DNA from 2 places in the Terrabacter koreensis genome. Region 2 is predicted to be linked to the other one. Evidence: predicted binding sites of a transcription regulator. Region 2 holds the regulator's gene; the other holds the start of a gene.
What was found. Region 2 encodes LexA, which represses DNA repair genes until DNA is damaged. Its sites were predicted from a motif close to TCGAACANNTGTTCGA; they were not measured.

Region 1 (14,667 bases), on a different contig from region 2:
CGGCCGCGAGCCCCGGGCGCATGATCTTGAGTGCGACCTCCCGGTCGAGCCGTGCGTCCAGCGCCACGTAGACAGAGGCCATGCCTCCGTCTGCGAGGTGGGAGAGGATGCGGTACCGGCCGTCGATCACCCGACCGACGAGGGCGTCCGCCACGCTGGACGTCACGCACCGAAGTTTACGGGCAGATCAGGCGCATCCCGTGCAGGCCAGCCGCACGGCGGCCCGCTCAGAGGCGGTCGTAGATGGCCATGACGCTGGCGACGTACTGCTTGGTGTCCTCGTAGAGGCCCTTCTGGCGCACTGAGTAGAGACCCTGGTAGTACCCGGCGATGGCCTGCTCGCGCGAGTCCGCGCTGGCCTGCAGGGACCGGATGATCAGCACGCCGGACGTGATGTTGTCGCGGGTGTCGAAACGGTCCAGCGACCGGCCGGCCAGCTCGGAGGCCCAGGTCTGCGACGTCGGCATGATCTGCATGACCCCGACGGCGTTCGTGTAGGAGACGGCCCGCTGGTGCCAGCCGGACTCCAGCCACCCGATCGCGAGGGCGAGCTTGGGGTCGACCCCGTGGCGTGCCGCCGTCGCCCGGATGATCGCCGACGTCTCGGTGCGGGTGGGCACCTTGGCCGCGGCGAGCCTGGCCTTGCTGGCGGCGACGGCCTTGGCCGTCTTGGCCGACACGGAGTAGCCCTTCGGTGCGGCGGCCTTGGGGGCCGGGGTGGCCGGCGCCGACGCCGACACGGCCCCGGGCACGACGATCCTCTGGCCGACGAAGATGAGGGCGCTGCTGCGGAGCCTGTTCGCCGCGAGCAGCTTGGTCAGCGACACGCGGTACTTCACGGCGATGTCGCTCACCGTGTCGCCGGCGCGGACCACGTGGACCGCGTCGCGCGACGAGGGGCGCACCGCCGTCGCCGTACGCGTGCCGGACCCGGCGGTCGACCGCGGCTGCGCGGTTGCGGGGGAGGCCTTCCCCGGGACGAGCAGCTTCTGCCCGGGGTGGATCAGCGCGCCGCCGAGCGCGAGCCGGTTCTTCTGGGCGATGGCACGCACGCTGGTGTGGTTGGCGATGGCGAGGTGCCAGAGCGTGTCGCCCGGCCGGACCGTGATGGTCTTCCAGGGCGTGGCGGCCACGGGAGCCACGACCGCGTGGGCGGGCACGGCGAGTGCGGCGACGTCGGCGAAGGGCATGAGGTGGAGTCCTTTCCTGGAGCCCGGTTCTGGTGCAGGAGACGGTGCAGAAGACGTGGAGGGGCGTCGGAAGGGTGGGCGCGTCAGGCCAGAGGGGGCCAGTGTGGCATCTGTGGTTGCTGTGGCGTCTGTGACGATAGCGCACATTTGAGCACTAAACTAAAAATACATCGGTGTAATTCATGGCCCCACGCCCGTCCGAAGCTCCACCAGGACGACGAGGGACGCCCTTCGGGACGCTCCGAGGCGCGCGGTGGCGGCGGGTGCACGCCTCACCCTGACGGGTGGCAGACTCGTGCCCGTGAGCGACACTCCCGTGCAGCCCGACGAGACCACCACCGGCGACACCGACCTCGAGACGTTGGTCGGGGAGTGGCTGACCGTGCCCGACGCCGCCGAGCGGCTCGGCGTGCCGCTGTCGCGCGTACGCCAGATGATGGCCGACCGAGAGGTGCTCGCCGCCCGCATCGGCGAGCGCAAGGTGACGGCGATCCCCGCCAAGTTCGTCGACGAGAGCGGGCCCCGGCCCGAGCTGCGCGGGACGTTCACCGTGCTGGCCGACGGCGGCATGGACGACACCGAGATCATCGAGTGGCTCTTCACCCCCGACGCGACCCTGCCCGTCGAGGGCGCACCCATCGACGCCCTCCGAGCAGGGCACAAGACCGAGATCCGCCGGCGGGCCCAGGAGCTCGCCTTCTAGCAGGCCTTGGACGCGGTGCGTCAGGAGTGCCGCGCCGTCGAGACCGCGACGAGCGCCTCGAGCACGTCGAGCGCGGGCGAGTCGTAGTGGCCGGTCTCACGAGCCCGCTCGACCGCCTTGCGGGCGTCGTCGGCGAGCGCGGTGATCAGGCCCTCGACCCGGTCGACGGCCCCCGTGTCGACGAGCACGCCCCGGATCGCCTCCACCCCGGCGAGCTCCAGGTCGTCGCGGCCGAGCAGCGACTCCACCGTCGCCCGGTCGCTGGCTGACGCCGCGTCGAGGGCGTACGCGACGAGCACCGTCCGCTTGCCCTCGCGCAGGTCGTCCCCGGCGGGCTTTCCGGTCGCCTCGGGGTCGCCGAACACGCCGAGCAGGTCGTCGCGCAGCTGGAACGCCTCGCCGAGGGCCAGGCCGTAGTCGGACAGCGGGGCGAGGGACTCCTGCGGGGCGCCCCCGACGAGGGCCCCGATGAGCAGCGGGTGCTCGATCGTGTACTTCGCGCTCTTGAAACGGATGACCTTGCGCGCCGAGGCCACCCTCTCCTCGAGGTCGAGGCCGTGCCAGCCGCGGGCCGACTCGAGCAGGTCGAGGAACTGGCCACCCATCAGCTGCGTGCGCATCAGGTCGAAGAGACGACGCCCGCGCACGAGCTCGTCGCCCGGGAGGCCGCACGTCGCGTACAGCTCGTCGCACCACGTGAGGCACAGGTCACCGGCGAGGATGGCGGTGCCCTCGCCGAAACGGTCCGCGTCACCCGCCCAACCACGCTCCTGGTGCAGGCCGGCCACGGCCCGGTGCGCCGACGGCATACCTCGTCGGGTGTCGCTGCGGTCCATGACGTCGTCGTGGAGGAGCGCCGCACCCTGGAAGAACTCCATGCTCGCGGCGAGGCGCACGAGGGCGTCCGAGTCGTCGCCACCAGCGGCGCGGTAGCCCCAGTAGAGGAAGCCGGCGCGCAGGCCCTTGCCCCCGGAGAGCAGGTTCGACACGGCGGACACGAGCGGCGCCGTCTCCTCACCGATCGCGGCGAGCGACTGGGTGGCCCCGGCGATCTGCCCGTCGATCGCCTGCTGGACCCGACGGCGCAGCGCGTCGAGGTCGGTGGGGGTCTGCACGAGGTCCTCCATCGAGTCGCGGGAATCGTCGTCAGCCTACGCGGCGCGCCGGCCGCGGCGTGAACAGCCCACGCAGCGCGGGCACGCTCCGCCTAAGGTGTGCGGCATGGCACACGGCACGGCATCCTCCATGGCACGGGCAGAACGGTTCACCCGGTCCATCCCGGCGATGATCGAGGCCGACACGCCCACCTTCAGCTTCGAGTTCTTCCCGCCCAAGGACGACGCCGCCGAGGCGCAGCTCTGGGACGCGATCCGCCGGCTCGAGAAGCTCTCGCCGAGCTTCGTGTCGATCACCTACGGCGCGGGCGGCAGCACCCGTGGGCGCACGGTGCGCCTCACCCAGCGGGTGCTCGAGGAGACCTCGCTGACGCCGATGGCGCACCTGACCTGCGTGGGTCACTCCGTCACCGAGCTGCGCAGCATCGTCGGGGCGTATGCCGCCGCGGGGGTCCGCAACATCCTGGCCCTCCGCGGCGACCCGCAGGGCGGCCTGGGCCAGCCGTGGGTCGCCCATCCCGAGGGCCTCGACCACGCCGACGAGCTCGTCTCGCTCGTCAAGGGCCTGGGCGACTTCACCGTGGGGGTCGCGGCGTTCCCCGACGGCCACCCCGAGTCGCGCAGCGTCGAGGAGGACGCCCGGACGCTCGTGCGCAAGGAGCAGGCCGGGGCGCAGTTCGCCATCACCCAGATGGTCTTCGACGTCGACAACTACCTCCGGCTGCGCGACGAGCTCGCGCGGCGCGGCTCGCACCTGCCCGTGGTGCCGGCGATCATGCCGATCACGAACGCGCGCCAGGTGGTGCGCATGGCACAGCTCGCCGGCCAGCCCATGCCGGCCGCCGTCACCGACCGCCTCGACCGGCACGGTGACGACGCGGACGCGGTGCGCGCCGAGGGGCTGGCCATCGCTACAGAGTCGTCCCAGCGGCTCCTCGACGAGGGAGCCCCCGGCATCCACTTCATCACCATGAACCGCTCGTCGGCCACGCTCGAGGTCTTCGGCAACCTCTGAGGCGCTCACCGCGGGACGGCCGACCCCGGTGAGGTCGACCGCCCTCGGTGGAGGCGGTTGGGGCGGTGGAGGTCGGTCAGGTGGTGGCCGACGGGGTCGTCGCGCCGTTCGGCGAGGTCGGCGTCCCGCCCTCGCCCGGCTGGGCCTGCGGGCCGTCGCCGTCGTGGTCGCCCCGGCCCCCCGGCCCGCCGGGCCCCTGGCCGCCCTCCTGGACGTCGGTCACGGTGAACGAGGCGTCGACCTGCACGATGACGTGCGTGCCGTCGGTCCGCACCATGTGCGCCTCGTAGACGCCGTCGGAGTCGGTCTCGACGCGCTCGATCGTCGCGGTCGGCTCCTTCGCCTTGGCGGCAGCTGTCACCTTCGCGGCGGTGTCGCCCGTGAGCAGCTGCTCGTCCGAGCGCATCGGCTTGCTCGGGTCGGTGTTGCCGTTGCCGTTGGCGCGGTCGCCCGGCGCGCCTGCCGTTCCCTCGCCGAGCAGGCCGTAGCCGGCGCCGTTCGCGGCGACACTGCTGCTCGACCCGGTGGTCTCGTCGGCGCTCGCGAGGGCGGCCCCGCCGAGCGCGAGCGCCGACGCGGCCACGATGCCGGCGCCGGCCAGAGCGATGGTCTTGTTCTTCATGCGTTCCACTCCTTCGATGGGCTGGCCTCGTGCCAGCTGGGTCCACCGTCGGAGCCGGGCCTGTGCCGGCGCCCTCGCCGGCGTGGGCGCGTGCTGTGAGTCGCTGTGCGCTGCTGTGGGACGAGCGCGGGTCAGGTCTCCTGGTCGAACGGGCGGTCGACGGGGCGCTCGGGGCGTGGGTCGGCCGCGCGGCCGAGGCCCCATCCCCGACGGCGACCGTGGTCGGGACCTGGGTCGGTGGCTTGGTCGGTGGCTGGGTCGGTGGCGGCTCCGACGGCTCTGCCCGACGGTTGGGCGACGCCCACGCGTTCGCCCCAGGCGTCGTAGCGCCGCTTGTAGCGGCGGATGCGGCCCGCGAGCTTGTAGACGAGGAAGGCTCCGAGGGCGAGGAGCACGAACGCGATGGTGGCGGCCCACCAGGGGTGCGCGATGGCGAGGGCGGTGACGCCCGTGACCGTGACGTCCTCGGTCGTGCTGACGACGATGTTGCTCGCCGGCTCGGGGGAGGTGTTGACCGCGGCGCGCAGGCCGGCCTTGATGCCGTGCGAGATCAGCGCCGTGACCCCACCGGTGGCCGCCCCGATGGCCGCGTCGAGCCCGGCCGTCTCGTGGCCGATGAGATAGCCGATGGTGGCGCCCACGGCGGGTCTGACGACCGTGTGCACCGAGTCCCAGACCGAGTCGACGTAGGGGATCTTGTCGGCGAGCATCTCGACGGCGAAGAGGATGCCGGCGCCGATGAGCACGTCGGTGCGGGCCAGGGCGTTCGGGACCTGGCTGAGGTTGAAGATCTTGTCGGCCAGTCCGAGGACGAGCACGACGGCATACGCGTTGACCCCGCTGCCCCACCCGGTGGTGAAGGCCATGGGGATGAGCTCGGCGCCCACGACGCTCCTTCTGTCGTGCGCCGGTCGCGGGTGCGCCGGTGCGTCCATGCCCGGGCCGGACGGCCGAGCTCAGGTCCAACGTCACTGACGCTCCCGTATTCCCGCAGGGCACGCAACGGGACGCGCTGGCGCCGTGGGGGCCTTCGGTGGGTGCGTGGGCAGCGGAACGGGCCCGATCCGTGAGCGGACAGGACCCCTGCACCCCTCCGTTCGCGGACCGGACCCGCAGTCCCCAACTCTGCCGAGGGCCGCACGGGCGAACCTGAGCACGATTACTCAGGTTCGCCCGTTTCGTCCCCGTATGCCGGGCGTGCGCCTCAGGTCAGCCCTCCTGCGGGTCGTGGGTGAGCAGCCAGGACCGGAGGCCTGCGAGGTCGTCGGTGTTGTAGGCGTCGACGTCGGCCGCGAGCTCCTCGGCCCAGACCGTGTCGCGCGTCGCGCCCGGGGTGTCAGGCGTCGCCCAGAAGCGGATCTCGTAGCCCTCCGCGTGGGCTCGGGTCACGTAGGCGCGGAGGAGGGCGCGATGGGCCTCGGTGAACGGCCCGCCCGTGTAGCCGACGGCCGACCAGTTGTTGCTGACGAGGGGCATGAGCGTCGGTGAGATGCCCTTGCCGAGGTCGCTGAGACGCCCGTCGTAGAAGGACCAGCGCGTCGTCGCGGCCTGCATGGCGGGCAGGTCGCGGTTGCCGGAGACGACGGCGGTGACGGCCCGGTGCTGCACCCGGCCCTGGCGGAAGGCGGTCACCAGCTCGGGGTACGCCGACAGCTGGCGCTCGATCACCGGCCAGGTGGCGCTGCCGTCCGACTTGACGTCGATGAGCAGGCGCAGGTCGCCGTTCCAGCCGGGGTAGATCGACCCGCCGTTGGCGCGGAACCGTTTCGCGAGCGGGTCGAGGTAGTGGCTGCGGAGGGTGCGGGTCAGGTCGGGGCCGTCGTGGCCGAGGTAGAGCTCACCGTCGACGAGCCAGACGTCGGCCTCGACGGAGGTGAAGCCGTGGTCCAGCGCATCGGCGAGCGGGCGCGCGTGCTCGTAGTCGTTGTGGGCGTGGGCCCGCTCGAGGGGTTGGGCGGTGGCACGGTGCGGGTTGCCGGTGGCCTCGAGGGCGGTCGCCGTGGAGGGGCTGCTCGTCGTGGCGAGGACGGCGGTGACGAGCAGGGTCGGGGTGAGGGTGATGAGGAAACGTCCGAGTCTCATGGACCCACCCTGTTCGCCCGTTCCGGTCGTCGGCCGACGCGAGGGTGAACGGCAGGCGACGGTTGTGGTCGTGACGCGGTTCCGGTCGTTCTTGACACGCTGTCGGCGCCGGGGGTTACGCTCTTCCCATCGAACAAGTGTTCGAACTCTGTTGGTTTCGTCAGTCAAGTCGTCGGTTGGTTGTCGGGCTGCTCGTGTGGGGCGCGGGTGGCTCGGGTCGTGATGTCCGGCCCGACGTGTCCGAGGGAGACGTGTCGTGGTGCGCAGGTTCAGTGACTCCGTCCAGGTGAGGGTCCGGAGAAGAGAGCAGGAGTGGGAGACCGCCCGCGAGGTCGGTCCGGAGAAGGGTGGCGAGAAGGACGCGAAGGCGCTCGGGTCCCCGGCGGGGACGGCGCCGGAGGCGTTCATCTGGCGCGGTCGCCTCTACGTCGTGCGCAGCGTCCTGGCCCAGTGGCGTGAGCGGCGCGCTTGGTGGCGCGATGCGCTCGAGGCCGACGAGGCGCAGGTGCGGCCCGGCGAGACGCTGGTCGCTGCGGCGTCCGAGCAGCACGTCTGGCGGGTCGAGGCGAGCCCGGGGTGGTCCTTCGCCCCCGGGGTCTACGACCTCGCCCACGACGAGTCCCCTTTGGGCGACCAGTGGTCGCTCGTCCGGGTCTCCGACTGAGCCGACATGAGACGAGAGAGGAGAGCCACCACCATGACCACCACCCACGACCTGCGACGTCCACCCATCTCGGCCGCCGTGCTCGACCTGCTCGAGCGGGGCCGCGCGACCCTCGAGTCCGCGTGCCGCACGAGCGATGCGTCCGAGCGCTACCGCGACTCCCACCTCGGTGCCCTGCGGGCTGCGGCTGCCCTCGTCGCCGCCCGCACCGTCCCGTCACCCCGATCCCGGCCGCGCAGCGTCTGGCAGGTCCTGCCCGGGGTGGCTCCCGAGCTGGGGGAGTGGGCCGCCTTCTTCGCCGCCTGCTCGGCCCACCGGTCGGTCATCGACCGTGGCGGTCACATCAGCGCCCGCGAGGCCGACGACCTGCTGCGCCAGGCCGAGATGTTCCTCGAGATCGTCCAGGACCTCCTCGGGGTCCCGGCGACGATCCCGCTGCCGCAGTCGATCACCCCCGTCTCGCCCGCCCCCGTCCCGAGGAGCCGGGCGAACACCGCGTGAGCAGCATGACCACCACCTCTTCCACCACCACTCACGGCTTCGTCCACCTGCACGTCGCGTCGGGCTACTCCATGCGCTACGGCACGGCCAAGCCGCACCAGCTCGTCGAGCGAGCCGCGGCCTTCGGGCAGCCGGCCCTCGCGCTGACCGACCGCGACGGGCTCTACGGCGCGGTGAAGTTCGTGCGCTCCTGCATGGAGCACGACATCGCCCCGATCCTCGGCGTCGACCTCGCCCTCGGGCCGGAGCGCCCCGAGCGGCAGCGTCCCGTGCGCACCCCCGTCCGAGGTGGGGCTCTCGTGGACCCCCGACTGCCTCGCGTCACGGTGCTGGCCCGGGGGAGCGCCACCGGTCTCGCACCCGGGGAGGGCTGGGGCGCCCTCTGTCGGCTCGTCACCGCCACCCACCTGCGTGGCGAGCGCGGCAACCCGGTCACCACCGCGAGCCTCGTCGCCGAGCACGCGCGCTCGGCGGACGACGGCGGGCCCTCCCGGCTCGTCGTGCTGCTCGGCCCCGACTCCGACGTCGGGCGCGAGGTGCTCGCCAAGCGACGCGACCGGGCCAGGGCCGCGCTGGAGCGCTGGGTCGCGCTGCTGCCGCGCGGGGCGGCCGTCGTCGAGGTCGTCTGCCACGGCGGCCCCGAGCACCAGCCGGGCAGCCTCGGCCAGGCGGGGCGGATGCTCGCCCTCGCGCGCGAGGTCGGTGTGCCCAGCGTGATCACGGCGGCGGTGCGCCACGCCGACCCGCAGGACGCCGCCATCGTCGACGTCCTCGACGCCGCGCGCCGGCTCGTCGCCCTCGACGCGCGCCACCTCGACCGCGTCACCACGGCGGGTCACCTGTCCCCGACACCGCTCATGCAGGCCCTCGCCCTCGACGTCGTGCAGGTCTCGGGCCCCGGGCTCGTCGGTGGCGGGTCGCTGGCACGCGAGCAGTCGCGCGAGCTGCTCGCCCGCACCACGGCGCTCGCCACCGAGTGCATCCAGGACCCCCGTTCCGACCTCGGCATCGGCTCGGTCCACCTGCCCGAGCCCGGCGTGCTGGGCATCCGCCCGGGCACCAACCCGCACCACGTCCTCGCCCGCCGGTGCCGCGAGTCCATCGCGACCCGCTACCCCGGTCGGTCCGAGAGCGAGCTCGGGGCCGTCAGCGACCGGCTCGAGGACGAGCTCGGCGTCATCGAGACGCTCGGCTACGCGACCTACTTCCTCACCGTCGCCCAGGTCTGCGACCTCATCCGTGAGATGGGGGTGCGGGTCGCGGCCCGCGGCTCCGGGGCCGGGTCCCTCGTCAACTACCTCCTCGGCATCTCCGGGGTCGACCCGATGCGTCACAACCTGCTCATGGAGCGCTTCTGCTCACCGCTGCGAGCCGAGCTGCCCGACATCGACATCGACGTCGAGTCGGCCCGGCGCACCGAGATCTACGAACGCATCCTCGACCACTTCGGCGGCGAGCGGGTCACCTGCGTCTCGATGATGGACACCTACCGGGTGCGTCACGCGATCCGCGACGCCGGCGCCGCGCTCGGCCTGCCTCCGCCCGAGGTCGACGCGATGGCCAAGGCGTTCCCGCACATCGCCGCCCGCAACGTGCGCAACGCCCTGGCCGAGCTGCCCGAGCTGCGCGCGTCCGGCCTCGACGTGCCCCGTCTGCAGCTGATGTTCGACATCGTCGAGCGGCTCGACGGCCTGCCCCGCCACATCGCCCTGCACCCGTGCGGCGTCGTGCTCTCCGACTCGGTCCTGCTCGACCGCACCCCGGTCGAGGCCAGCTGGCTCGGCTTCCCGATGAGCCAGTTCGACAAGGACGACGTCGAGGAGATGGGACTGCTCAAGCTCGACGTCCTCGGCATCCGCATGCAGTCGGCGATGGCCCACGCGGTCGACGAGGTCGAGCGCGTCGACGGCACAGCCCTCGACCTCGACGACGAGAGCCAGGTTCCCTTCGACGACGAGCAGACCTTCGAGCTCGTCCGCTCGACCCGGACCCTCGGCTGCTTCCAGATCGAGAGTCCCGGCCAGCGCGAGCTCATCGGCAAGTTCGGGCCGCAGACCTTCGACGACCTCATCATCGACATCTCGCTCTTCCGTCCCGGGCCCGTCAAGAGCGACATGATCATCCCGTTCCTCAACGCGAGGCAGGGCTGGAAGGACCCCTCCTTCCTCCACCCGACGCTCATCCCCGCGCTCGAGGAGACCGAGGGCGTCGTCGTCTTCCACGAGCAGGTCCTCATGATCGTCGCCGAGACGACGGGCGTGACCCTCGCGCAGGCCGACGAGGTGCGCCGCGCGCTCGGCACCCCCGACGGCCAGCGCCAGATCGAACGGTGGTGGCGCCCGGCCGCCCTGGCCCGCGGCTACGCACCCGACGTCGCCGACAAGATCTGGGAGGTCCTCAAGGCCTTCGCGTCGTTCGGGTTCTGCAAGGCGCATGCGGCCGCCTTCGCGCTGCCGACCTACCAGTCGGCCTGGCTCAAGGCGCACCACCCGGCCGCCTTCCTCGCCGGGGTGCTGACCCACGACCCCGGCATGTACCCCAAGCGGCTGATCCTCGACGACGCGCGTTCCTTCGGCATCGCGGTCCTCGGGCTCGACGTCAACGCGTCGACCGGCGCCTACCGCTTCGAGCGCACCGACGACGGCGGCGAGGCGATCCGGCTCTCCCTCGCCGACGTCCACGGCATCAGCGAGGCCGAGGTGGCCCGGATCGTCGCCGGTCAGCCGTACTCCAGCCTCTCCGACTTCTGGCAGCGGGCCCACGTGTCGCGGCCCGTCGCCGAGAAGCTCGTGCTCGCCGGTGGCTTCGACGCCCTGCACGACATCGACCTCGGCAGCCCGCCCCGTCGCGGCGAGAGCGGTCCCGAGGTGGTGGGGCGCTCCCGCAGCGGTCTCGGCCGGCGGGGCCGGGTCACCCGGCGAGACCTGCTGCTCCACGTCGCCGAGCTCGACCGCTGGTCGGCCTCGCAGCACTCGTCCCGGGCGAGGGTCTCGGCCGCGAGCCGCTCCCGTTCGTCGCGGGGCCGCGTCACGTCGGTCTCGGCCACCGGTGACATCCGGGCCCTGGCCGCCGCCCAGTCGCAGGCCTCCGCCGGCGCGCCCGAGCACGTCGCGACCCAGCTGACGCTCGACCTCGGCGACACGCCCCGCCTCACCGCGACGAGCGGGCTGCCCGAGATGACCGGCCCCGAGCGGGTCCGTGCCGAGCTCGAGGTGCTCGGCCTCGACGCGAGCGGGCACGTCGTCGACTTCTACGCCCCGATGCTCGACGCCCTCGGCGTCACCCGGGCGCGCGACCTGCTCTCGGGGCGCAGCGGCCGCGAGGTGTGGGTCGCGGGAGTCAAGGTCGCCACGCAGACCCCGCCCATCCGCACCGGCCGCCGCGTCGTCTTCCTCACCCTCGACGACGCGACCGGACCTGCCGACCTCACCTTCTTCGAGGACGTCCAGGGTCCGTATGCAGCCACCGTCTTCCACTCGTGGCTGCTCCTCTGTCGTGGCACGGTGCGGCGCACCGGCCCCAAGGGCGTCTCGATCCGGGCCACGGGAGCGTGGGAGCTCTCGGGTCTGCAGGAGGCCTGGACCGCCGGCGGCATCACCGCGGTGCGCGACGCACTCGACGCCGCCGACCGGGCCGCCTGGGAGCGGGCCGGAGCCCTGGCCGGTCGAGACGGCGCGCCGGCCGGCGTGGGCGAGGGCCCCGACGGCCGCCGGGTGCTCGTCCACGCCTCGGGGTTCAAGCAGTCGCCGTACGCCGACATCAAGCCCGCAGGCGACGACGTCAGGGGAGCGCGCGGCACCAGCGCCCTCGTGCCAGCCGACACCGTCGGTGGCCCGCCGCGCAAGCTGTGGCACGCCAGTCCGGGAAGTTCGGGGCACTAGGGTGAGCATGCACACGAACCCCATGCGCCACCACCTGCGAGACGGCGCGAACCACGCTCCCCGACGGAGGATCCCGTGCCCGACGACCAGCCCCGCCAGCGACGCGGAGCGGCCCGACCGTCGGCCGTCGTCTCCGCCGTGGGCCGCATCGCCGACGAGTGCGGCACCCGGCTCGGTCGCCCGCTCGAGGTGCTCGACCTGGGCGGCGGCACGGGCGGTGTCGCCGTCCCGCTCGCCGAGGCCGGTCACCGGGTCACCGTCGTCGACCCCAGTCCCGACGCGCTCGCCTCGCTGGCCCGCCGGGCCCGTGAGGCCGGCATCGTGGACCGCGTCACCGGCGTCCAGGGCGACGGCGACTCCCTCGACGGCATCCTCGCCGGCCGGCACGTCGACCTCGCCTGCTGCCACGGCACCCTCGAGTTCGTCGACGACCCAGCGGCCACGCTGCGCGCCATCGCCCAGGTCCTCGGCCGGGGCGGAGTGCTCTCGCTCCTCGTCTCCGGACGCCTGGCCGTCGTCTTCGCCAAGGCCATCGCGGGTGAGTTCGCCCAGGCGCGCGCAGCCCTCGTCGACCCCACCGGCCGGTGGGGGAGCACCGACCCGCTCCCGCGCCGCTTCGACGTCGAGCAGCTCGAGACCCTGCTTGCCGACGCCGGCTTCACCGACGTGGTGGTGCGCGGCACCAACATCCTCGGACACCTCGTGCCGGCCTCGCTCATCGACTCCGAGGCCGACCGCGCCGCCCTGGCCGAGCTCGACGACCTGCTCGTCTCCGGCCCGGGGCGCGAGTTCCTCCGCACCCTCGGCAATGCCCTGCACGTCGTCGCGCGCCGCGACTGACCCGGTGATCGGGGCCGGCCGGCCCACCCGGTCCTCCGGGCCGGGGGGTGCCGCATGAGCCGTCGCCAGTTCACCGCCCCGACCCGGGGCAGCTCCGAGCCGCCCGACGACACCGGCTGCACCGTGCTGCACGTCGACATGGACGCCTTCTACGCGTCCGCGTCGCTCATCTCGCGACCCGACCTGCGCGGCAAGCCGGTCATCATCGGCGGCGCGAGCGGCCGCTCCGTCGTGCTCTCGGCCACCTACGAGGCACGCGCCTTCGGGGTCACCTCAGCGATGCCGATGGCCCGGGCCCAGCGGCTGTGCCCCCAGGCCGTCATCATCGAGCCCGACCACCGCCGCTACGCCGCGATCTCCGAGGCCGTCATGGCGACCTTCGCGACGATCACCGACAGCGTCGAGCCGCTCTCGCTCGACGAGGCCTTCCTCGACGTCTCCGGCGCCGTACGCCGGCTCGGACGTCCCACGCGGATCGCCGAGCAGCTGCGTGACACCATCGCCGACGAGCAGGGCATCACCTGCTCGGTCGGCGTGGCCGCCACGAAGTTCGTCGCCAAGCTCGCCTCCAACCTCGCCAAGCCCGACGGGCTCATCGTCGTGCCCCGCGACGAGGTGGTCTCGTTCCTGCACCAGCTGCCCGTCGGTGCCATCTGGGGCGTCGGCGACAAGACCGAGGAGCACCTGCACCGGCTCGGCCTGCGGTCGGTCGCCGACCTCGCGCACACGCCCGTCGAGACCCTGCAGCGGGCTCTCGGCGACGTCGCCGGCCGCAGCCTGCACGACCTGGCCTGGGGGCGTGACCCGCGCCCCGTCGTCCCCGAGCGCCGCGAGAAGTCGATCGGTGCCGACGAGACGTTCGCTCACGACATCGACGACCCGGTCCGCATCCACCGCGAGCTGCTGCGCCTCTCCGACCGCACCGCGGCCCGGGCCAGGTCGGCCGGGATGACGGGGCGCACCGTCAACATCAAGGTCAGGTTCGCCGACTTCACGACGATCACCCGCGCCAAGACGCTGCGTCACCACACCGACGTCTCACGCGACATCTTCGCGACCGCCCGCGAGCTCTACGACCGGCTCGGCCTCCAGCGGGCCCGCATCCGGCTCGTCGGGGTGCGCCTGGAAGGCCTCGTCCCGTCGGCCGTAGCACCCATCCAGGCCACCCTCGACGAGCCCGAGCACGGGTGGCGCGAGGCCGACCGTGCGGTCGACCGGGCGAGCGCACGCTTCGGGGCCGGATCCGTGCGGCCGGCGAGCCTGATGCCTGACCGACCCTCGGGTTCCTTTCGTGAGCGGCGAGACCTATCCTGAGGTAAAGAAGTCCGCGTCGGCCGTTTCCGACATACGATTCGGGCACAGTCGATTTCGCACCAGGGAGGTGCCGAGTGGCACTCTCGGAACACGAGGAAGCACTCCTCCAGCAGATGGAGGAAGCCCTCTACGCCGAAGACCCGCGCTTTGCGTCGCGCATCGAGAAGACGAAGTCTCGAGGTCTCGGTCGAGGGCGCGTGGTCGCCGGTGTCATCGCCGGCGTGGCCGGACTGGCCCTCGTCGTGTTCTCTGCGATGAGCAGCGCCATCTGGCTCGGCGCGGTGGGCTTCGCGATCATGGTCGCCGGCATCGTCTACGCGATCACGCCTTCGAAGACCAAGCTGGCAGCGGTCGGTTCCGACGGCACCCCCAAGCCGCGTGCGGGCAAGGGCAAGGCTGCCCCCGCGAAGCAGGCGAGCTTCATGGAGCGCCTCGAGGAGCGCTGGGAGAAGCGTCGCCGCGACCAGTGGTGACCGGCCGACAGGCGAGCGCCGGCACCCTGTGACCGCTAGGGCCGTGTGAGGTAGACCGCGACGGCCCACGTCGCGATGATGGCGAACGCCGTCGCCAGCTCGATGCCGACGTTGAGTGCCACCGCGCGCATCGCCTGGGTCGTGGCGCGCCAGGCCGCACCGTGCTCACGGTGCTTGACCCGTTCGAGCAGGTAGACGGCGACGACGAAGCCGATCGGCGCCCCCACGACCGGGACGACAAAGAATCCGACGACGGCGACCGCCAGG
Region 2 (14,667 bases):
AGCCGCCCTCAGGGTGTGGCTGCAGGTCGAGGAGGTCGGCAAGGGGCGGGCGCATGCGCCCATCATGGCCGAGACGCGCGCCGGCTCGCGGTGGCGGCCCGCGAAGGGTCCCGGCTGTGACTCAGCGAGCCCGCTTCGGCGGCATCGGGAAGAAGCCGCTCGTTCGGCGCACATACTCCGCATACTCCGGCCGTCGGTCACCGATGTCCTTCTCCAACAGCTTCTTTCCCGTGCCGCCGTAGAGGTTCCAGACCATGACGGCGGGCGACAGGAGGGTCAGCACACCCGGCCACGCGCTCGCCGCGACGAGGAAGAGGCCCGTCCAGACGCACGCGTCACCGAAGTAGTTGGGATGGCGCGTGTAGCGCCACAGGCCGGTGTCGAGCACCTTGCCCCTGTTGGACGGCTCGTCGCGGAAGCGCGTGAGCTGCAGGTCGCCGACAGACTCGAAGAAGAAGCCGACGGCCCACACGACGACGCCGACCCAGAGCACCCACGACAGACCGTCGCTCACCACCATGGCGACCTGCACGGGCAGCGAGACGAACCACATGATGAGGCCCTGCGGCAGGTAGATGTGGAGGAGCGCGTACGCGTTGGGGCTGCCGTCCGCTCGCGCGAGCATCGCCTCGTAGCGCGGGTCCTCGCCCTTGCCGCGCGAGCGCAGGTAGATGTGCGTGGCGAGCCGCAGCCCCCATGCCGCGGTCAGCAGCAGCGCCAGCCACCGGCGCAGCGGGTCGCCCTGGCCGCCCGTGACGAGGAACGCCGTGAGCGCGATCGCGACGAACCCGAGCCCCCACGTCACGTCGATGACCGCCTGCTTGCCGACGCGCAGTGCGACCGCGAACGTGATGCCGAGCACCACGACGACCGTGAGAGCCGTCCAGAGCACCACCCCGAGAAAGCTCACGGCGTCACCAGGCCCGGACGGGCGGCATACCGCTGCGGCCGTCGGCGGTGGGCTTGACCGCGAGGATCTGGTCGACGCCCATCCGGCCCTCCTCGAAGGCGAGAGCGCCCCCGACGAGGTAGAGCCGCCACACGCGGGCGACCTCCTCGCCGACCAGGTCGACGACGCTGTCCCAGTTGGCCTCGAACGTGTCGTACCAGGCGTTCACGGTCCACACGTAGTGCTCGCGCAGCGCGTGCACGTCGCGGACCTCGAGCCCGGCCTGCTCGATGAGGTCGACGGTCTCGCCCACGGGCCGCATGTGCATGTCAGGAGCGATGAAGGCCTCGATGAACGGCCCCCCGCCCGGTCGGGTGGTGCGTGACATCTGCTGGATCAGCGCGCGCCCGCCCGGGCGCAGCAGCCGCTCGATCTGCCGGGTGAACGTCGGGTAGTTGCGCTGGCCGACGTGCTCGCCCATCTCGATGGAGCTGACGGTGTCGAACGGGCCGTCGGGCACCTCGCGGTAGTCCTGCAGGCGGATCTCGACGCGGTCCGCGAGCCCGCGCTCGCGGATGCGCTGGTCGATGAAGGCCTTCTGCTCGCTCGAGATCGTGACGCCGACGACCTGTGCGCCGAACTTCTCGGCGGCGTGCAGCGAGAGCGAGCCCCAGCCGCAGCCGATGTCGAGGTGGCGCCCCCCGGGTTCTATGCCCAGCTTGCGGCAGACGAGGTCGAGCTTGTCGCGCTGGGCGTCCTCGACGGTGTAGCCGGGTTCGGTGCTGGTCCAGTACCCGCAGGAGTACGCCATATGCGGGTCGAGGATGAGCGCGTAGAACTCGTTGGAGAGGTTGTAGTGGTGCTCGATGGCGCTGCGGTCGCGGGACTTGGTGTGCAGCCGTCCTCGCAGCCGCGCCTGCGACGCCGGGGGCTCCGGCGGCAGGCCGACCACGCCCAGGTCGAGCGCCGTCCTGATGCCGGTCCGGGCGACCGATGCGAGCGTTGTGGGGGACGGGCGTCCGTCGGCCAGCGTGCGGGCCGTGGACCACACCCGGCGGAAGCCGTCGAGCAGGTCACCGTCCACGTCGAGCTCGCCGGTGACGTACGCCTGGGCCAGGCCGAGCTCGCCGGGGTGGCGCACGAGACGCCGCAGGGCGGCGGGGTCGCGCAGCACGACCGTCGGTGCGTCGACAGGCCCCGTGACGCTGCCGTCCCACGCCCTGAGGCGCACCGGCAGCCGCCCCCCGAAGAGGGGGGAGACGACGGCCGCCACCCGGGCGGCGACAGAGTCGGGCCGAGGACGGGTCAGCGCTGCCGAGGTGGAGGAGCCGGCGTCGGGGCGGTCGTCGGTCATGGTCATCGAAGAAGGCCTCTCGTAGGGGTCGACGCACAAGGGTTCGGCGCGGGCTGCTCGTCGGATGGGTGGCGTTCGCGAAGAAGGCGGGTGCCCGGTGCCGGCGGGCGATCCTGCGCGCCGGCAAGGTCCGTCAAGGAGATACCCCCACGGCGGCCTCGCGCCGCGCGTCGCCCGCCGCGACGAGCCCGCCCGCTCCGAGGAGGGCCGCGCCGACGCCGCCGAAGTACATGTGCGGGCCCGGGTAGCGGTGCGCGGGCAGCCCCTGGGCCGTGACAGCGGCGGCGATCTCCTCGGAGGGCTCGTGCTCGACCCGCGGCGAACCGTCCTCGAGGAAGCGCACGTGCAGCCGAGGGGCGTCGATGGCGTGCTGGAGGTCGTCGCCCAGGAGCAGGCTGCGACCCAGCACCTGCATCAGCGCCGTCGTGATGCGGTCGGCGCCGGGGGAGCCGACCGCCAGAGCGGCCCCGACGGCGCTCCGCGCAGTCGTCGGGGCCATGTTCGACGCGAGTCGTGTGCCGGGAGGCACCGCGTGCAGACCCAGCCGGTTGAGCTCGGGCTCGCCCAGTGCGTTGTTGAGCAGGATGCCCGTGCCGGGGATCACCATGCCGGCGCCGTAGCCGGCGGACATGGTGATGGCACAGGCGTTTCCGTGCTCGTCGACCGCGGACACGTGGGCGGTGGACGCCGAGGTCGGCAGACCGGCGAGGCCGTGGCGCTCGATCGACTCGAGCAGGGCGTGACCGTCCGCGTCGAGGTCGCGCGAGCGGTCGTGCACCGAGAGGCGGTACGCGAGCACGTGGCGCTGGATGTCGATGACCTCGGGCCAGGTCCAGTGCTCGTGCCGGGCGAGCTGCCCGAGCATCGCGGCGAGCATCGGACCGCCGACCGACGGAGGCGGGTTGAGGGCGACGCTCCACGTGCCCACCGACCGCATCGTCGGGGTGCGCACCACCGCCTCGTATGCCGTCAGGTCGGCCGCCGTGACGAGCCCACCGTTCGCGGCCATGTCGTCCACGAGCACCCGACTGACGGCGCCGGTCGTGAAGAGGGACACCCCCTGCACGGCGAGCAGCTCGAGGATGTCGGCGAGGTCGACGTTGAGGCAGGTCTCGCCGGGCTGCACGGCGCCGCCGTCCGCGCCGGTCACGAGGGCGTGGGCCTCGGCGTCGTCGCCGAAGAGGGTGTCGCGCACGATGCCGAGGTAGAGGGCGGCAGCGGCGCCGATGCGGTAGCCCTCGCGGCAGGCGCGCGCGGACGGCTCGACGAGCCGTCGCCACGGCAGCACGGCGAACGTGTCGCGAGCGAGCGAGAGCGCCTGCAGGGCACCGGAGTTCGCGACCGAGCCGTGTCCGGCGCCGATGGTCACGCCACCGCCGTAGTCGGTGCGCACCTCGCGGACGCCGTGCCCGAAGGCCGACGCGTCGAGGCCACGGCCCGGCATCTCGACGTTGCCGTCGACGACGACGGGGTCGGCGCCGGCGGGCCACACGTTGACGTAGGCGCCGCCCATCAGGCTCACGACACCGGGCTCGGTGCTCATCGCGCTGAGCGCCGCTGCGATGGCGGCGTCGACCGCGTTGCCGCCGTCGGCCGCCGCCTCGAGGCCTGCCTCGAGGGGTGCGGGACCGGTGGCAGCGAGAGCGACCCGTGTCATGACCGCATTCTGCCGGTCACGACGACGTCTGGCGCGGCGTCGTGACCGGCGGGAGTGTCCGGAGGGTCAGGCCTTCGCACCCACGAGCTCGGCGGTGGAGGTCGCGGGGTCGGCGCCGGCGGCCTCGCACAGGGCGTCGAGCGCCGCGGCCACGGCAGGCACGCGCTGCAGGTCGGGGGTCGTCACCGCGAGGATCTGTCGTCGCGAGGCCGGCGACAGGGGCAGGGTCGCGACGTCGTCGTGCTTGGCCGCGTTGAGAATGAGGTCGGGCACGAGGGCCACCCCGAGGCCGGCCGTGACGAGGCCGAGCTGGGCGACGTAGTCCTCGGTCTCGAAGGCGACGTTCGGCCGGAAGCCGGCGGTGTCGGCGAGCGAGAGCAGGTGGCCCCGGCACCGCGGACAGCCGGCGATCCACTCGTCGCCGGAGAAGTCGGTGAGCACCGCGGCCGCGTCGCCCGCGTGGGGGTGCGAGCCGGGCACGACGAGGCGCACCTCGTCGTCCATGAGGCGGCGGGTCACGAGGAGCGAGAGGTCCTCCTCGAGCTCGCCGAGGTCGCCCCCCTCGTAGGCGAAGGCGACGGCGACGTCGCAGTCGCCGTTGCGCAGGGCGGCCAGCGACTCGGGCGGCTCGGCCTCGGTGAAGGTCACCGTGATGTCGGGGTGCTTGGACTTGAGGATCGCGAGGGTTCGCGGCACGAGCGTGGCGGACGAGCTGGGGAACGCCTGGAGGCGCACGCGACCGGCGCGCAGGCCGGCGATCGCGGTGATCTCCTCCTCGGCCGCGTCGAGGGCGGCGAGGACCCCCACGGCGTGACGCGCCAGCACCTGGCCGGCCTCCGTGAGCCGGACCTGCCGGCCGTAGCGCTCGACGAGCACCGTGCCGGTGCGCTGCTCCAGACGTCGCACCATCTGCGAGATGGCCGGCTGGGTGAAGCCGAGGGCGTTGGCGGCGCTCGTGAAGCTTCCCTCGTCGGCGATGGCCTTCATGACCCGTAGGCCCGCAGCATCGATCATGGACCGATCATAACCGGTGATTATGGTTTTCCGTCACTTCTGCACGCTCGGGTGACGCCGGCTCGGAGACGTAGGCTGACCGGGTGCACCAGCCGACCGGCATACCTCCTCGCCCCACCGGCAGCGCCGGCGCGACGACACGCCTCTCGACGTCGCGCACGCTGCCGCTCGAGACGCACGACCTCGGCACGTTGGACGACCTCGTCGATCTCGTGAGCGGCGGGGGCGTCGCGGTGCTGAGCGGGGCGGGCCTCTCCACCGAGTCGGGCATCCCCGACTACCGCGGGCCCGACGGGACCCGACGGGTCGAGCCGATGACCTATGGCGAGTTCGCCGGTAGCAGCGACGCCCGGCGCCGCTACTGGGCCCGCAGCTACATCGGGTGGCAGCGGTTCAACGCCGCGTCGCCCAACGAGGGCCATCGCGTCGTCACCGACCTGCAGCGCGCGGGCTACGTCGGTCCGGTGATCACCCAGAACGTCGACGGTCTGCACCAGGCGGCAGGAGCGACGGACGTCGTCGAGCTGCACGGCTCGCTCGAGCGCGCGGTCTGTCTCACCTGTGGTGAGTACACGTCGCGAATCGGCTTGCACGAGAGGATGACCGAGGCCAACCCCGGCTTCATGGCCCGCTTCGCCGAGGCGGCTGCCTCGGTGGGCTCGCAGTGGGGCGAGCAGGTGCGGCCCGACGGCGACATCGTGCTCGCGGACGCGCTCGTCGAGACCTTCCACGCTCCGCGGTGCCTCGTCTGCGGCAACGACACCGTCAAGCCCGACGTCGTCTTCTTCGGCGAGTCCGTGCCCAAGACCCTGGTGGAGCGGGTCTTCGGCCTCGTCGAGGCGGCCGGGGCCGTGCTGGTCCTCGGGTCGTCGTTGTCGGTGATGAGCGGCTACCGCTTCGTGCGGCGGGCCCACCAGCGCGACGTCCCCGTCGCCATCGTGACCCGGTCGGCCACTCGCGGCGACGCGGAGGCGACGATCCGGCTGCACGCGCCGCTGGGCCAGACGCTGACCGCACTGCGCAAGGCGCTCGGCCACTGACCTGGACCCAGGAGGACCGTCGATGCGGCCGTCACTCCGCCCGGGCGCCGACGTCGCGAGCCTCGTCGGCGGAGACCTCACCGAGGTCCCACAGCTCCTTCGTCTGGACGCCCCAGTACGTCGCGAAGAGCACGATGACGATGACCTCGGCGACGAGGACGAGGTGGGCGAAGCCCGTCACGGTCAGCGCCGCGACGACCGTCGCGGCGAGGGCGGCCGTGAGCGCGACGGCGATGGCGAGGTAGATGCGGCGGTAACCGCCACCGGAGTCGTCACCGACGGCCCGGTGCCGCTCCTCGGTGCGCAGCGCGCTCAGCGCCATGACGGCGATGACGCCGGCCACCATCGTGGCCGCCGCGATGCCGTGGCTCAGCGCGATGAAGCGGTCGCGCAGGACGAGGAAGAGGGCCAGCTCGACGAGGAGGACACCGGCGCAGGCCAGGGTCACGACCACCGAGCGCGCGGTGGGGCGCGCGGCCGCGTCGCGCACCATGGCGCCCCGCTTCAGGGCCGCCACGATGACGGCACCGATGGCCGCGACGACGACGAGCGACCAGATGTTGTTGCGCACCGCCGCCGCGATCTCGGCGGGCGTCTGGGTGTAGGCGTTGGGTCCGCAGCTGAAGTCGGGCACCGTCGGGACCATGGCGACGACGAACGCCATGAAGCCCGAGAAGTTGAGCAATACGTCCTCCTCGGACGAGTGCCCCTTGTAGGCGATGAGGCTGGCCCCGAGCGCACAGAGGGAGCCGACGAAGACCGTGCGCGCGGGCGTGTAGTAGTACGCGCTGATCGACCCGAGCCAGCAGCTGTGGTCGGTCTCCCACCACCACTGGTAGCCGACCGAGAGCAGCAGCATGAGCAGGAGTGCGATCATCGCGCCACGCAGGTAACGGTAGGTGTAGACGACGTCGCGGGTGCGCCCGGCGGCCATGGTGGTCTCCTCTGCAGGACTCACGTCTCCAGAGTCTGGCGTGGGCCGGGGCGATGCGCCTGTCGGACGCAGCCCCGGCGGCCCGTCAGATGCGGCGCAGGACGGCGGTGACCTTGCCCAGGATCGTCGCGTGGTCACCGTCGATGGGGGAGAAGTCCTCGTTGTGCGGCATGAGCCAGACATGGCCGTCGACGCGCTTGAAGGTCTTCACCGTGGCCTCGTTGTCGAGCATCGCCGCGACGACGTCGCCGTTCTCGGCGTGCTGCTGCTGGCGCACGACGACCCAGTCGCCGTCGCAGATCGCCGCGTCGACCATGGAGTCGCCGTTGACCTTGAGCAGGAAGAGGTCGCCCTCGCCGACGAGCTGCTTGGGCAGCGGGAAGACGTCCTCGACGACCTCCTCGGCCGTGATCGGGACGCCGGCGGCGATCTGCCCGAGGACGGGGACGTAGGAGGCCTCGGGGCGGGCGTCGCCCGAGTCGGTCTCGGTGTCGTAATGGGTGCCGCTGCGGCTGCCGACCTCCTCCGCCGTCGCGTCGGGCGAGACGATCTCGAGGGCGCGCGGCCGGTTGGGGTCACGTCGCAGGTAGCCCTTGGTCACGAGGGCGTTGAGCTGGTGGGAGACGCTCGAGGGGCTTGCGAGGCCGACGGCGTCGCCGATCTCGCGCATGCTCGGCGGGTAGCCCCGGCGGTCGACGGAGTTGCGGATCACCTCGAGCACTCGCCGCTGACGCACGGTCAGCCCGTCGCCGGTCTCGCGGTCGGGAAGCTCGGTCACGCCCATGGTGTCCCCTTCGTCGGCTCGTCAGACCGTCTGCTGAACGCGGGTCGCAAGCGGCTCGGGAAACCGCTCGGGACCCAGTGTCAGTGGTGGCTGGTGAGGTGTGTGGTGTGAGGAAAGAGTAACGAGGTTCGAACACAGTTGCCAAACACCTGTTCGATGCGTGTCTCGACTTCCTCGAACATACGTGCTACAAATCGTACAGACGTTCTATCGAACACGTGTTCGCCAGATCAGCAGCAAGGGGAGGTCACCATGAGCGCCATCGTCCTCGAGGCCGTTCGTCAGCAGCAGACCAGCGAGCCGCGGCCCGCCGCACGCCCGCATCTCGTCCTCGTGCCGACCGGGCGCGACGCAGCCCGTGCAGCTCGTGCCGCCCGTGCAGCCCAGCCGCCGCTGCGCCTGACCCGGTTCGGCCGCCTCGTGGTCGCCCTGCTCGTCGCCGCAGTCGTCTCCCTGCTCGCCGTCGGGCTCGCCGGCCAGCTCGCCTCGGCCTCGGGCGAGCCCCGTACCGTCACCGTCACCGCGGGCCAGACCTTGTCGGGCATCGCGGCCCGCGAGCTCCCGCAGCTGCCCGTCACCGACGGCGTCGTCGAGCTCCAGGTCGCCAACAGCCTCAGCACCACCCAGATCCACGTCGGGCAGCAGCTCGTCATCCCGGGTCGCTGACGCCCGGAGTTTCCCGGGTCTGAGGCCCCTTGCGTATGCCGTCCGGCTGGCGGCCGCGTGCCTCGACCCTTCCGATCGGCCGCGTTGGCTCCACCTCCAGCGGCTGGCGGATGCGGCGCTTCGACCCCGCCGTTCCCGCCCGGACGCCGCACCCCTGAGGAGGGGGTGCGGCGTTCTGCTGTGTCAGCGCCCCTTTTGCCGGCCCTTTGCCGGCCCTTTGCCGGCCCTGTGGTGCCCTTTGCCGGGGCTGTGGATGACGCGCACCGGGCGCGGCGACCGCGACCTAGCGTGGCTGCTCTCGGGAAGGGAGCAGGGGATGAGGTACGAGATCGACATCCGGACGCTGCGCGCCAGCGTCGCCACGATCGAGGAGGTGCTCGCCGAGGTGCGGCGGCTCGGGCTCGCCGACGACCTGCGGCCGGTCGCCGCGGGGCTGCCGGGCGGCCGCTGCGCCTCGGGCAGGTCGCAGGTGGCTGCCGCGTGGCAGGCGCGACTGGCGACGGCGCAGTGGGAGCTGCGCGAGCTCGGCCGGTGCGTGAGTCTGGCGGCCGACGGCTACGACGCCGTGGAGCGCGTGGTCCAGCAGGCACTCGGCACGGGGGACGACCCGCGGCGCGACGGCCCCCGGCGCAGCGCCCGATGACGGCGGCTGCGGCGGGCGGCGCCCTGCGGGTGCGCGATGTCCGCGCGGGACGTCCCCAGCTGCTGCTCGAGGTGAGCCGGCGCCTGGAGGAGCGACGCCGCCGCCTCGTCGTGCTGTCCGAGCTGGTGCTCTGGCGACGCTCGGCCGCGCCCCGGTGGTCGGGGGCCGGTGCGACCGCCGCGGCCGACCGCTACGGCACGGTCGTGGCTGGGCTCGGGCAGCTCGCGAGCAGCGTCGCGGCCGCGGGACACGCCGTGGGAGAGGCGTCGCACCGGCTGCAGAGTGCGCTCGACCTCGTCGATCGTGCCGACCGTCGGGCGGCCGACGAGGGCGCGTGGGTCGACGAGGACGGGCGGCTCTTCCTCCCCGTTCGCGCCTCCCTGGGGGACCCGGTCGGCGAGGCGCACCGGGCCCGGCTCGACGAGCTGCTGAGGAGCGAGGTCGTCACTTGCCTCCGGCAGGCCACCCAGACAGCCTCCAGGACCGACGAGGAGCTCCAGCACTCGCTCCTCGTCGCGGCGCGAGGAGCGAGCTCGACAGGGGCGGTCGGCCCGGGGCTCGCGGCGTCCCACCTGGCCCCGAGCGACGTCCTGGCGCCGCCGCCACAGGCGGCCGGCGTGTTCGCCTCGGCAGCCTGGTGGCGTTCGCTCACCGACGAGGAGCAGCGTCAGGCCATCCGCGGGCGACCCGAGTGGGTCGGTCCACGAGACGGCGTGCCGGCCGCCGCCCGTCACGAGGCGAACCTGCTGCTCCTCGACCGCGCCGAGCGAGCGGCCGTCGCCCGCGAGTCGGACGCGCGGCGCGACGGCTCGCCCTGGAACGCCCGGGAGCGCTCGCGGGCGCACGAGCAGGTGGACGGCATACGCGCGGTGCGTGACGTGCTCGCCCGTCGAGACGGAGGGCCTCGGCGGCTGCTGCTCGTCGACACGCGCCAGCGCGACCTCAGGGCTGTCGTCGCCGTCGGCGACGTCGACCGGGCGGAGCACGTCGTCACCTTCGTCGGCGGACTGTCGACGATGGTCGGCGCCGATCTGCGCCGCTACGACGACACGTTCGTGCGCATGCGGTCGGAGGCGCGCGCCATCGCTCGCGGGCAGGACGTCGCTGTCATCACGTGGATGGGTTACGACGCCCCGCAGGTGGACGAGATCGTGTCGTCGATCGACCGTAACGTCCTGAACACCAAGGTCGCTCGCGAGAACGCGGGAGCACTCGCCGACTTCGTCACCGGCGTCGAGGCCGCCCGGCAGCGCCCGGCCCACCAGACCGTGTGGGCGCACTCCTACGGCAGCACGCTCGCCGGGTTCGCCAGCCTGCGCACCAGCCGGATCGACGACATCGCCGTGTTCGGTGCTCCGGGGATGCCCTTCACCGACCTCGCGCGAACCGCCCTCCGACCGGGAGCCCTCAACGTCCTCGGCGCGATCGGCGACGACGTCTTCGGCTACGGCTGGATGGTGCACGGCACACGGCCGCAGGAGGTCGGGGGCGCCCTGCGGCTCTCGACGTTCGCACCCAAGCAGCCGGGCACGGGGTGCAACCACTGGATGCGACCGCGGTCCAGCTTCGTCGACGTCGGCCGTACGTCGGCCGGGCACTCCGACTACCTGAGAGCGGGCACCGACAGCGCGCACAACCTCGTCGCCGTCGCCGCCGGACGTCCCGACTTGCGCATCCTGCAGGGCGCCGACGAGCGAGCCTGCACCACCACGGGGCCGAGCCTGGGCTCAGACCCGCTGCGTTGGCCGAGGCTGGTCCCGTGATCGCGTCGGCGGCGTCCCCGCGCGGGGACGCCCTGGTCGTGAGGGCATGCCTCACGGCAGTGCTGGTGCAAGCCGTGGCTCCGGTGTTCGTCGCCTGGGCCGGCTACGGCGCCGGAGCAGCGGCAGACGCGGCGGTCGTCGCGGTGTCGTCCCCGCTGCTGCTGGGCGTCGTGGCGTTCGGGGTGGTCATCGCCGTCGCGCTCGACCGGCAGCGACCACCGCCCGCGCTCCTCGAGCCGGTGCAGCCCGGCGCACCGCCGGGCACCACCCGCGCGCGGCTGCGCTGGGCCGGCCTGGCCGCCGTGGCCCAGCTCGCCGTGACGGCAGCGGGGGTGGTCATCGACAGTGGCGCGCGGGGTGGCGCCGTGGCGCTGGCGGACGCGATCGACGACGGGTCCGCCGCCTGGACGTTCGTGCTGCTGGTCGTCCAGGGCGGCTTCATCGAGCTGCGTGCACCCGTCGCGTTCGGGATCGCGTGGTCGGTGCTGGCCAGAGCGGCACAGCCGGTCAGGCCTTCTGGACGGTCTCGGTCTCGTCGGTGGCCGGCAGCTCGAACCAGACCAGGGTCCCGGGACCGTCGGAGTGGCTGATGCCGATGGAGCCGCCATGCGCCTCGATGATCCGCTTGACGGTGGCCAGCCCGATGCCGCTGCCGTCGCCTGCTGTGCCCACGCGGCTGAAGAGCTCGAACACGCGCTCACGATCGCCGGGCGCGATGCCGACGCCGTTGTCTCGCACCGAGGTCCGCCACATCCGTCCGTGGCGCTCCGCCGAGACGCCGACGATCGGCGAGACGTCGGGACGGGCGTACTTCACGGCGTTGGAGACGAGGTTGAGCAGCACGGAGTAGAGCTGCTGGGCGTCGGCCGGGAGGGTCGGGAGCTCGCCGACCTCGACGGTGGCGGCCTTCGCCGTCAGCGTGGGCGCCAGGTCCTCGAGCACCGAGCCGATCACGACGCGCAGGTCGCTCGGCTCCTTGTGCAGAACGGCACCGACCCGTGCGTGCGCCAGGATCTGCTCGATCATCCCGGCCATGCGGGTGGCGGACCGGAACGCAGTAGCGACCAGCCGCTCGGACCACTGGTCGGCCATGACGGCCGGCTGCTGGCCGAGCATCTCGGTGCTCGCCATGATCGCCGTGAGGGGAGTGCGCAGGTCATGGCTCACCTGGCCGGCGAAGACCGACAGCGCCTCGTTCGAGCGGTGCAGCTCGTCGCGGGTCTGGGTGAGGGCGGCCAGCGAGTCCTCGAGCTCACGGGTGCGCAGCCGCAGCTCGAGCACGTCGACGACGCGCTCGGCGATGGCGACCAGGGCCTGCTCCTGGGCCTCGTCGAGCTCTCGGGGGGTGGAGTCGAAGACGCACAGCCGGCCGATGATGACGCCTTGGGGGGTGGTCAGCGGTGCCGAGGCGTAGAACCGGACGTCGCCCAGGATCCCTGTGACGAAAGGGTTCTCGCGGAACCGTTCGTCGACGCTCGCGTTCGGCACCACGACCCGGTCGGTGTGCTCGAGCACGGCGGCACACATCGAGTCCTCGCGGGCGCAGATGGAGGGCTCGAAGCCGGTGGTGGCGATCTGCTGCTGCTCCGTCGAGGTGATGAGGTTGATCGCGGCCGTGGGCACGGCGCAGAGCTGGGCGGCGATGTCGACGAGGGCCTGCAGCTCCCGAGCCGGTGCCCGGCCGAGCACGTCGTAGCGCCACAGGGCGTCGTCGCGCCGCTGCGCTCGGTCCAGGTCGTCCTCGAGGGTGGTCCGGTTTGTCACGATACGAAGACTGCATCGAGTTCGAGAGCCGGGCAAGCGGTTCTCGCCCCGTGTCGTCGGTTGCGTGACGGCCAGTTATACAAGAGCCCTTGTCAAAGTCTCGCCCGCCATCGAGGGTGGCACTCGTGCCTCGACTCACTGCCGCCGAACGTCACCTCGCCACCAGCCCGGCCGACGCCGCCGTGAAGGGCGGCGAGTCGGGGTCTGCGCTGCTCGACGCGCTCACCGCCTTCCACCACCCGACACGCCGCTGGATCTGCGAGCTCCTCTCTGCCGACGGCCCGGCGAGCGTCGGCCGCCTCAGCGGGGCCACCGGGCTCGCGGCCGGGTCCGTCAGCCACCACCTCGGTGTGCTGCACCGCTACGGCTTCGTCGAGCCGGCGCCCGAGCTCGCCCGCGACTCGCGCGAGAGCTGGTGGCGCATCCGGGCCCGCGACCTGACCTGGGACGCGGTCGACTTCGCCGACGGCACCGTGGCGCGACGCGTGGCGGCGACCGCCGAGGCCGAGAACTTCCGCCACCACGTGCGGGCCGTGCAGGAGTGGCTCGTCGAAGGCCAGCACGTGGACGAGGAGGTGCGCCGCGCGGCCGTCGCCACCGACACCTTCGTGCCGGCGACCCTCGACCAGATGCGCGAGCTGTCGCAGCGGCTGACCGACATGATCGTCGAGTGGAGCGCTGCGTGCCGGGCCGACGCGCTGCAGCGCCCGCACCTCGACCGAGTGCCGGTGCGCGCCTCGGCTCGCGTCTTCCCGAGCCGGCCGGTCGGGCGATGAGCCGGGCCGAGGCACCCACGTCAGCTCGGGCGGTGCCGACCCCGCCCGAGCTGGCGGAGGCGCCCGAGCTCATCGGCGAGGCGCCACCTGACGTGACCCGGGACCGGATGGTCCAGGGCTGGGTCGCCGCTGTCACCCTGTCGTGGTTCGGCGACGCCATGTGGGTCGTGGCGCTCGCGTGGACTGCTGCCCAGACGCTGTCGCCGGGTCTCGCCGGGGTCGTCCTCGGGGCTGAGACCCTGCCCCAGGCGGTGCTCGTCCTCGCCGGAGGGGTCATCGCGGACCGCTTCGACACCCGGCGCGTACTGGTGACGGGTCGGGTGCTGCAAGCGGTCGTCCTCCTCACGGGCGCGATCGCCTGGGTCGCCGGGGCGCGGGGAGCCGCACTGCTCGTCACGCTGGGTGTGCTGCTCGGCGTGGCCATGGGACTGACGATCCCCGCCGGCGCCACCCTCGCTCGCCAGCTCGTGCGCACCCAGGACCTCGCCACCGTCAGCGGGTGGAACCAGATCTGCAACCGCGTCGCCAGGCTGCTCGGCGCACCGGCCGGCGGTGTGGTCGTCGCGTGGCTGGGAGTGCCCGGAGCCATGGTGCTGGACGCCGTGACCTTCCTCGTCGTCGCGGGGGTCCTCTGGTTCGGGGTGCGACCGCGCTACCGGCTGCCGCGGGCGCCGCGCGTCTCGTGGTCGGCCAGCCTGCGCGACGGCGCGTGCTACCTGCGTGCTGACGAGTCCGCCCGGCTGCTGGTGCTGGGCCTCAGCTCCCTCAACGTCTTCGTCAGTCCCGTCATCGCACTCGGCATCGCGCTGCGCGTCTCGGCCTCGGGCTGGGGCTCGACGTGGCTCGGTCTCGCGGAGGGCGCTTTCGCGACGGGCGCGATCGTCGGGAGCCTCGCCGCGATCCGTTGGAAGGTCGCCCGCCCGGCTCGTGCTGGTTTCCTCGGGCTCGTCGTCCAGGGGCTGGCGCTCGCCGCGACCGGTCTCGACTCGCGGGCGGCGCTGCTCGGCGCCATGGCGACCGTCGGCGTCCTCGCCGGCACGGCGTCCGTGTGGCTGTCGGGGGTCTTCCAGCGGACGGTGGCGCCGAGCCACCTAGGGCGCGTGTCGGCCCTCTCGAGCCTCGGCGACATGGCCCTCGTGCCCGTGGCCCTCCCGGCCTTCGGGGCGCTCGCAGCCGTGACCTCGGTGCTCACGGCGGCTGCCGCCTTCGGTGGTGCCATGGCGCTGCTCTGCCTCTGGTTCGCGACGCGGCCCGCGATCGGCCGCCTGACCTGAGCGTCGCCACCACCGAGGCGGCCCGCCGCCACGGAGGCGGCGGGCACACGCTCGCAGGCCCTGTAGGGGGCTCTGCCGGATGTGAAGATGGGGGACTCGCACCGCTGCC

Region 1: ACYVNR_RS10865 (DUF6504 family protein) is a predicted target of LexA. The motif match lies at 6,857-6,872, and genes of this name have one in related genera.

The regions. Positions count from the first base shown of each region.
Region 1 is NZ_BAAGQU010000004.1:1,733,565-1,748,231, forward strand. It holds gene pknB (Stk1 family PASTA domain-containing Ser/Thr kinase) at 1-166, opposite strand, end outside; gene ACYVNR_RS10830 (lytic transglycosylase domain-containing protein) at 228-1,190, opposite strand; gene ACYVNR_RS10835 (helix-turn-helix domain-containing protein) at 1,492-1,893, shown strand; gene ACYVNR_RS10840 (polyprenyl synthetase family protein) at 1,914-3,020, opposite strand; gene metF (methylenetetrahydrofolate reductase [NAD(P)H]) at 3,115-4,023, shown strand; gene ACYVNR_RS10850 (hypothetical protein) at 4,100-4,645, opposite strand; gene ACYVNR_RS10855 (DUF4126 domain-containing protein) at 4,777-5,532, opposite strand; gene ACYVNR_RS10860 (phosphatidylinositol-specific phospholipase C/glycerophosphodiester phosphodiesterase family protein) at 5,855-6,727, opposite strand; gene ACYVNR_RS10865 (DUF6504 family protein) at 6,987-7,391, shown strand; gene ACYVNR_RS10870 (SAV_6107 family HEPN domain-containing protein) at 7,425-7,892, shown strand; gene ACYVNR_RS10875 (DNA polymerase III subunit alpha) at 7,898-11,773, shown strand; gene ACYVNR_RS10880 (class I SAM-dependent methyltransferase) at 11,849-12,613, shown strand; gene dinB (DNA polymerase IV) at 12,668-13,927, shown strand; gene ACYVNR_RS10890 (DUF3040 domain-containing protein) at 14,002-14,400, shown strand; gene ACYVNR_RS10895 (DUF456 domain-containing protein) at 14,436-14,667, opposite strand, start outside.
Region 2 is NZ_BAAGQU010000002.1:312,843-327,509, forward strand. It holds gene ACYVNR_RS01850 (cupin domain-containing protein) at 1-55, opposite strand, end outside; gene ACYVNR_RS01855 (DUF1295 domain-containing protein) at 122-910, opposite strand; gene ACYVNR_RS01860 (class I SAM-dependent methyltransferase) at 915-2,249, opposite strand; gene ACYVNR_RS01865 (gamma-glutamyltransferase) at 2,377-3,900, opposite strand; gene ACYVNR_RS01870 (LysR family transcriptional regulator) at 3,967-4,914, opposite strand; gene ACYVNR_RS01875 (Sir2 family NAD-dependent protein deacetylase) at 4,998-5,954, shown strand; gene ACYVNR_RS01880 (hypothetical protein) at 5,986-6,912, opposite strand; gene lexA (transcriptional repressor LexA) at 6,974-7,672, opposite strand; gene ACYVNR_RS01890 (LysM peptidoglycan-binding domain-containing protein) at 7,925-8,338, shown strand; gene ACYVNR_RS01895 (hypothetical protein) at 8,655-8,981, shown strand; gene ACYVNR_RS01900 (alpha/beta hydrolase) at 8,978-10,744, shown strand; gene ACYVNR_RS01905 (hypothetical protein) at 10,819-11,334, shown strand; gene ACYVNR_RS01910 (sensor histidine kinase) at 11,252-12,508, opposite strand; gene ACYVNR_RS01915 (ArsR/SmtB family transcription factor) at 12,634-13,284, shown strand; gene ACYVNR_RS01920 (MFS transporter) at 13,317-14,558, shown strand.